Regions from separate parts of the Acuticoccus sediminis genome, predicted to be linked through region 2. Evidence: riboswitches for the same ligand, from Rfam matches in the RefSeq annotation. Region 2 holds a riboswitch; the other holds the start of a gene.
The links. A riboswitch is a leader RNA that binds a small molecule or an ion and turns the genes downstream of it on or off. The one in region 2 is predicted to bind thiamine pyrophosphate.

Region 1 (3,380 bases), on a different contig from region 2:
GACCTCGGAGGCGTTGCCGCGGACGATCGTCGGCCCGGCCGCCACCATCTCGGCCGAGACGCGGCGCCGGAGCGCCGTCGCCTGGCAGGCGACCGGGTCGAGGACCCAGGGCCGCCCGGCCGCCTTCGCTCCCGCGATCGCCGCGTGGCAGCCGGCGATGAAGGGGGCGGAGAGGGTGCCGATGTTCACCGTCACCGCCCCGGCGATCCCGGCGAACTCGCCCGCCTCCTCGGCGTCCGACACCATCGCCGGCGAGGCGCCGGCCGCCAGGAGGACGTTCGCGGCGATGTTCATCGCCACGTAGTTCGTCAGGCACTGGACGAGCGGCGGGCTCGTCCGCAGGGCGCCGAGGAGGGCGCCCGGAGACTGGGTCACGACTGCACCTCTTCGACCGGCATGTAGAGGTTGCCGCCGTCGCGGTAGCGCTCGGCCATGTCGGCCATGCCGGCGGCGGCCTTCGCCTCCTCGCGGATGTCGTGTGAGATGCGCATCGAGCAGAACTTCGGCCCGCACATGGAGCAGAAGTGCGCGACCTTGTGCGCCTCCTTCGGCAGCGTCTCGTCGTGGAAGGCGCGGGCGGTGTCGGGGTCCAGCGAAAGGTTGAACTGGTCCTCCCAGCGGAACTCGAACCGGGCGCGCGACAGCGCGTCGTCGCGGATCTTCGCGGCCGGGTGGCCCTTGGCGAGGTCCGCCGCGTGGGCCGCGATCTTGTAGGTGATGACGCCGGTCTTCACGTCGTCCCGGTCGGGCAGGCCGAGGTGCTCCTTGGGGGTGACGTAGCAGAGCATCGCGGTGCCGAACCAGCCGATCATCGCCGCGCCGATGCCGGAGGTGATGTGGTCGTAGCCCGGCGCGATGTCGGTCGTGAGCGGACCGAGGGTGTAGAACGGCGCCTCGCCGCAGACGGCGAGCTGCTTGTCCATGTTGGCCTTGATCTTATGCATGGGGACGTGTCCGGGCCCCTCGATCATCACCTGGCAGTCCTTCGCCCAGGCGATTTTTGTGAGCTCGCCGAGCGTCTCAAGCTCGGCGAACTGCGCCGCGTCGTTGGCGTCGGCGATGGAGCCGGGGCGCAGGCCGTCGCCGAGCGAGAACGACACGTCATAGGCCCGCGCGATGTCGCAGATCTCCTCGAAGTGCTCGTAGAGGAAGCTCTCGCGGTGGTGGTGGAGGCACCACTTGGCCATGATCGACCCGCCGCGCGAGACGATGCCGGTCACCCGGTCCACCGTCAGCGGGATCATGTGGAGCCTGACGCCGGCGTGGATGGTGAAGTAGTCGACGCCCTGCTCGGCCTGCTCGACGAGGGTGTCGCGGAACACCTCCCAGTTGAGCGCCTCGGCGATGCCGCCGACCTTCTCCAGCGCCTGGTAGATCGGCACCGTGCCGATGGGGACGGCGGCGTTGCGGACGATCCAGTCGCGGATGTTGTGGATGTTGCGGCCGGTGGAGAGGTCCATGACCGTGTCCGCCCCCCAGCGCGTGGCCCACACCATCTTCTCCACCTCCTCGGCCATGGACGAGGTGACGGCCGAGTTGCCGATGTTGGCGTTGATCTTCACGAGGAAGTTGCGCCCGATCGCCGTCGGCTCGAGCTCGGGGTGGTTGATGTTGGCCGGGATGATCGCGCGCCCCCTCGCGATCTCGTCGCGCACGAACTCGGGGGTGACGTAGTCCGGGATCTCCGCGCCGAAGTCCTCGCCGTCGCGCACGAGCGTCTCCTTGAGGGCGGCACGGCCGAGGTTCTCGCGGATCGCCACGAACTCCATCTCTGGCGTGACGATCCCGGCGCGGGCGTAGGCGATCTGCGTGACGGCCCGTCCGGAAAGCGCGCGCAGGGGCCGGTGCCGGACCGGGAACTCCGGCGTCAGGCGCTCGCCCTGCGCGAAGCCGTTGTCCTCGGCCTTCACGGTGCGACCGTCGTAGGCCTCGGTGTCGCCCCGCGCGGCGATCCAGTCGGAGCGGAGCCGGGGGAGGCCGCGGTCGATGGCGATCTCGGCGGCGGGGTCGGTGTAGGGGCCGGAGCTGTCGTAGACCGTGACGGGCGGCTCGCCGGCCGAGGGATGCACGTCGATCTGCCGCAGCGGCACGCGGATGTCCGGGTGCATCGTCCCGGGCCGGTAGATCCGGCGCGAGGCGGGCAGCGGGCCGGTGGTAACGGTCGGTGAAACGTCGGTCATGAGTGAGCCTCCCAGCTCCAGCGCGTGGAGACCCAGTTCCGCGTTGAATGGGAGAGGTTGCGCCGGAGGATCGGACCTGTCGCCCAACGGTCCCGCGCGAGACCCGAACACCATCCCTACGCCAGTATGAACTGGATCAGGTTCTTCGGGTCACTGCGCTGCCGGTCCCGCTCGGACCGGCGATCAGAATCTCAGCCCCTTGTCGGGACCCCCCGGGTGAAGGCCTCAAGCCTGCTCCCGGGGGAGGGCGCTCGTCAAGCCGTCGCCGTCGCGGCGGTCCGGGCGTCACCAGGATCGACAGGCCGCCGGCGTGGTGCCGGACGGGGGAAGCCGCCGCCGCTCCGCAGGGCGGCGGCCCGGGGCCCTAGAGGAGGCCGCGGCCGGCGAGGTTCGCCATCAGCTCGCGCATGCCGAACGTCCACGGCGGAGCCTCGGTCGAATAGGTGACCGTGTTGCTGAGGGCGCCCAGCGTCTCGGTCGCGATGGTGACGACGTCGCCGGGGTGGTGCGTGAACCCCTGGCCCGGCGCGTCGCGGTCCTCCACCGGGGCGAACATGGTGCCGAGATAGAGGACGAGCCCGTCCGGGTACTGATGGTGGCTGCCGATGGTGGCGCCGGCGAGCTCCTCCGGCGACCGGCTGATCTGCCGCATCGAGGAGCGGCCGGAGAGCTCGAACCCGTCCTCGCCGGTGACGGTCAGGCTCACCTCCGCCGCCGCGACGTCGGCCGCGCCGAAGCTCTCGTCGTAGAGGCGGATGAAGGGGCCGAGCGCGGCGGACGCGTTGTTGTCCTTCGCCTTGCCGAGAAGGAGCGCCGAGCGTCCCTCGACGTCCCGAAGGTTGACGTCGTTGCCGAGCGTGGCGCCGACGATCCGCCCGGTGGAGGCGATGACGATGACGATCTCCGGCTCCGGATTGTTCCACGAGGAGACCGGGTGGAGGCCGACATAGGCGCCCGGTCCGACCGCGCTCATCGGCTGCGCCTTGGTGAAGATCTCCGCGTCCGGCCCGATGCCGACCTCGAGGTACTGCGACCAGGCCTTCTTGGCGATCAGCGCCTCCTTGAGGGCCATCGCCTGCTCGGAGCCGGGCTTCAGCCGGGAGAGGTCCGTGCCGATGAGCCCGGTGATCTCCGACCGGAGCGCCGCCGCCTTGGAGAGGTCGCCCCGCGCCTGCTCCTCGATGACGCGCTCCATGAGGC
Region 2 (3,380 bases):
ACCGCCTCCACCGGGACGAGACGGTCCCCGGACGCGGCCACCATCACCGGGTCCAGCACCACGGGGACGGGGACGGCCGCCAGCATATCCGCCAGCCTGTCGATGACCGCGACGTCGGCGAGCATGCCGATCTTGATCGCGCGCACGTCGAGGTCGGACATCACCGAGGTGAGCTGCTGCGCCACGAAGTCCGCCGGGATCGGATAGACCCCCTGCACGCCCATCGTGTTCTGCGCCGTCAGCGCGGTGATGACACTGGCGCCGTAGACGCCGAGCGCCGCGAAGGTCTTCAGATCCGCCTGGATCCCGGCGCCGCCGCCCGAATCCGAGCCGGCGATGGTGAGGGCGATCATGATGCGGTCTCCCTGGCCTGTCCGCGGGCAAAGGCCTGCCGCAGGGCTTCCGCGGCCCGGCCCGGCTCCCCGGAGCTGGTGATGGCGCTGATGACGGCGATGCCGTCGGCCCCGGCGGCGGCGAGCGCCTCGGCCCGCTCCTCGGTGATCCCGGCGATCGCCACGATGGGAAGCGCCGGCCGGCGCTGCCGCAGCCGCCCGGCGATCGCCCTGAAACCATCGATGCCGATGGGCGGGTCGGGATTCACCTTGCTGTGCGTTTCGAAGACGCCGCCGACGGACGCGTAGTCGATGGGCGCATTGTCGGCCGCGACCGCCTCGTCCAACGAATGGATCGTCAGGCCGACGATGGCCGCCGGGCCGACGATCTCCCGCGCCTCGGCCGCCGAGAGGTCGCCGTGGCCGACATGGACGCCGGCGGCGCCAGCGGCCCGCGCCACGTCGGCGCGGTCGTTGACGAGCACCGGCACGGGCGACGCCGCAACCAGCGCGCGGACCGCCTCCACCTGCTCGGCCGTCGAGCCGGACTTGTCGCGCCACTGGACGAGCGTCACGCCGCCCGCCGTCGCAGCGCGGACCAGCCTGAGCGGGTCAGGCTCGCCGGGCCCGAGGACGAGGTAAAGGCGCGGATCGAGCGGCGGCTTGGCGACCCGGATGCGCCCAGCGATCTCCTGCGCGTCCGCCGTCCCGATGGCGTCGACCAGCGCGACAGCGAACGAACCCGGCCCCGGGTTGCTGGACGCGACGATCTCGCCGGAGACGTTCATCAGGCTGAGGCCGGCGACGGCCGCCAGCATGGGGTCGCTCTCGATCGCGACGATGGAGGTGATCAGCATCCCCGCGGTGCACCCGGTCGCGATGACGCGGTCCAGCTTCGATGTCCCGTTGGCGAGGTAGACGGTCCGGTCGCCCATCGGACCGCGAACCGAAAGCCGGTCGACCGCGCCGGTGGTGACCGCGACGGTTCCGTCCGGGACCGGCCCGAGCGCCGCCATCTCCGCCGCGTTCCCCTTCACCACCCTCGGCTTGTAGGCGAGGAGCTCGCGCGCGAACGCGAGGCGCGCCGGCACGCGGTCGACCTTCACCGGGTCGAGGACGAACGGCTGGCCGGTCCGCACCGCCGCAAGGATCCCCGCCCGCCGCGCCGAATCCAGCATGCCGAGGTTGACGCAGATCGCGCCGGAGCCCGCGGCCATCGGGCGCACCTCGTCGGCGTCGATGGTCATCGAGATGTCGATCCCCAGCGCCGCCGCGACGTTGGCGACCAGCGGCTGCGCGACGGGGGCGACGAGGGCGTGGATGCGCGGTCGGGCCATCGCCAGCCGCCCGAGCGCCGCGGCGACGTCCGTCGGGTCGAACAGGGCACCGGCGAGCGGCGGCGGGCCGCCGGTCTCAGGCCCGAGGGCTGCGATTCGTGCTGAAGTCGGGTGCGTCACGTGGTCTCCAATCCCTTCGCCGGCATGACCCGGAGCAGGTTCTAGGGGTCGGCAACATGCCTCTCAGCCCGAAGGCGCCCCCTTGGACAACCAACATCTAAGGAGTTTCCCCATCGACGCCAACACCCTATGGGGTTGTCCGCCCGCGACGTTTACCGCATCAAAGCCGGGCGGGAGGAGCCCATGACGCCGTTCTTCATCCTCATCAAGTGCCAGCTCGGCCGATCGTACGAGGTCGCCAACGCCTTGGCCGACGCCGAGATCGCCTCGGAGATCTATTCGACCGCCGGCGACTACGACCTGATCGTGAAGTTCTATGTCGACCGGGACACGGACATCGGCCACTTCGTGAACGAGAAGGTCCACGCCGTTCCCGGCATTCTGGACACCAAGACCATCATCACCTTCAAGGCGTTCTAGGCCGCGTCCGGTCTACGCCGCCCCTTCGAGGCGGTGCCGTCGCTACCGCGGCAGCGGGGCGACGCGCTGGTTGACCGCGTTGGCGGCGCTCGGCGGCGGAGGCGGTGCGAACCCGCCCGCCGCGCCGACGCCGCCGGTCGGCAGCGGCGCGCCCCGCGCGTCGCTCACGGCCGCCGCCGCGGTGCCGGGGGAGCGCGTCTCCTGCCGCGTGTCGGGGTTGCGGGACGGGGGCAGGCCGTTCCGCTGGTCCGCCGCCGTCGGCACCAGACGGGACTGCTGCGGCGTGCCGGAGGTCACGCGGCGCGTCGACGGGGAGAGGAACTGGATCGCGTTGATGCTCTGAAGGCCGCCGTAGCAGGTGAAGGAGATGCGGATGTCCGCCCCCTCCTCCGCCGCCACCAGGAGGCGGCCGGTCTCGTACAGCCACTTCGGCCGGTCGCGCTCGTAGACGTACTCGGTGGACGGGCAGTTGGACTGCGGTGCCTCTGGCATCACGGCGATCGTCTTCACGTTGTCGACGTAGACCTCGGCGACGCGGCCGTCGAGGAAGATGCGGCCGGTGTCCCGCGTCTCGGCCGCGGCGGGCGGCAGGTCCTGGTTCTGCGCGAACGCCGTCCCGGTCAGGCCGACCGAAAGTATCATGCCTGTGAGTAACCGAGCGGCCTCGGACTTCATTACATCAACCTCAGAGCATCGGTGTATCGATCATGATAGGCGCACGACGCTTGCTTTTCCAGTCGGCAAGTCCTTGAGGACACTTACTATTACTTATTAGTTAAGAACAGAAGGCGACTTGCCGCCGCAAGCAACGCCGGGGTCTGTGGCCGGTGGTCAGGCGGCATCCTCGGTGCGGGAAAGGATCGTCCGGATCCGCTGCCGCAACTCCGGCAGGTGCTCCGCCTCGAACCAGGCGTTCCTCCGCAGCCACGCATTGTTGCGCCACGACGGGTGCGGCAGCGCCATCACCGTGCGCGGCGCCGTCCGCGCGGCGATCTCCCGCCAGGCGGCGACGATCTCGGTGAGCGACATCCGCTTCGTTTCGGGCAGGTGGTAGGCGAGCGAATAGCGGCCGATGCACAGGAGCAGCTCGAGCTGCGGCAGCTTCTCGAACAGCGCGTCGTGCCAGGTGGCGCGGCATTCGCGCCGGGGCGGCAGGTCCCCGCCGTTCCTG

Region 1: it holds a riboswitch for thiamine pyrophosphate, as region 2 does, so the genes downstream of both, thiC (phosphomethylpyrimidine synthase ThiC) here and thiE (thiamine phosphate synthase) in region 2, are expected to answer to the same signal.

Annotation. Positions count from the first base shown of each region.
Region 1 covers NZ_QHHQ01000004.1:307,829-311,208, reverse strand. The annotation lists gene thiM (hydroxyethylthiazole kinase) at 1-375, opposite strand, end outside; gene thiC (phosphomethylpyrimidine synthase ThiC) at 372-2,180, opposite strand; TPP riboswitch at 2,276-2,405, opposite strand; gene DLJ53_RS19570 (fumarylacetoacetate hydrolase family protein) at 2,545-3,380, opposite strand, start outside.
Region 2 covers NZ_QHHQ01000003.1:125,359-128,738, reverse strand. The annotation lists gene thiD (bifunctional hydroxymethylpyrimidine kinase/phosphomethylpyrimidine kinase) at 1-353, opposite strand, end outside; gene thiE (thiamine phosphate synthase) at 350-1,789, opposite strand; TPP riboswitch at 1,784-1,881, opposite strand; gene DLJ53_RS14835 (Lrp/AsnC ligand binding domain-containing protein) at 1,973-2,209, shown strand; gene DLJ53_RS14830 (hypothetical protein) at 2,252-2,851, opposite strand; gene DLJ53_RS14825 (uracil-DNA glycosylase family protein) at 3,041-3,380, opposite strand, start outside.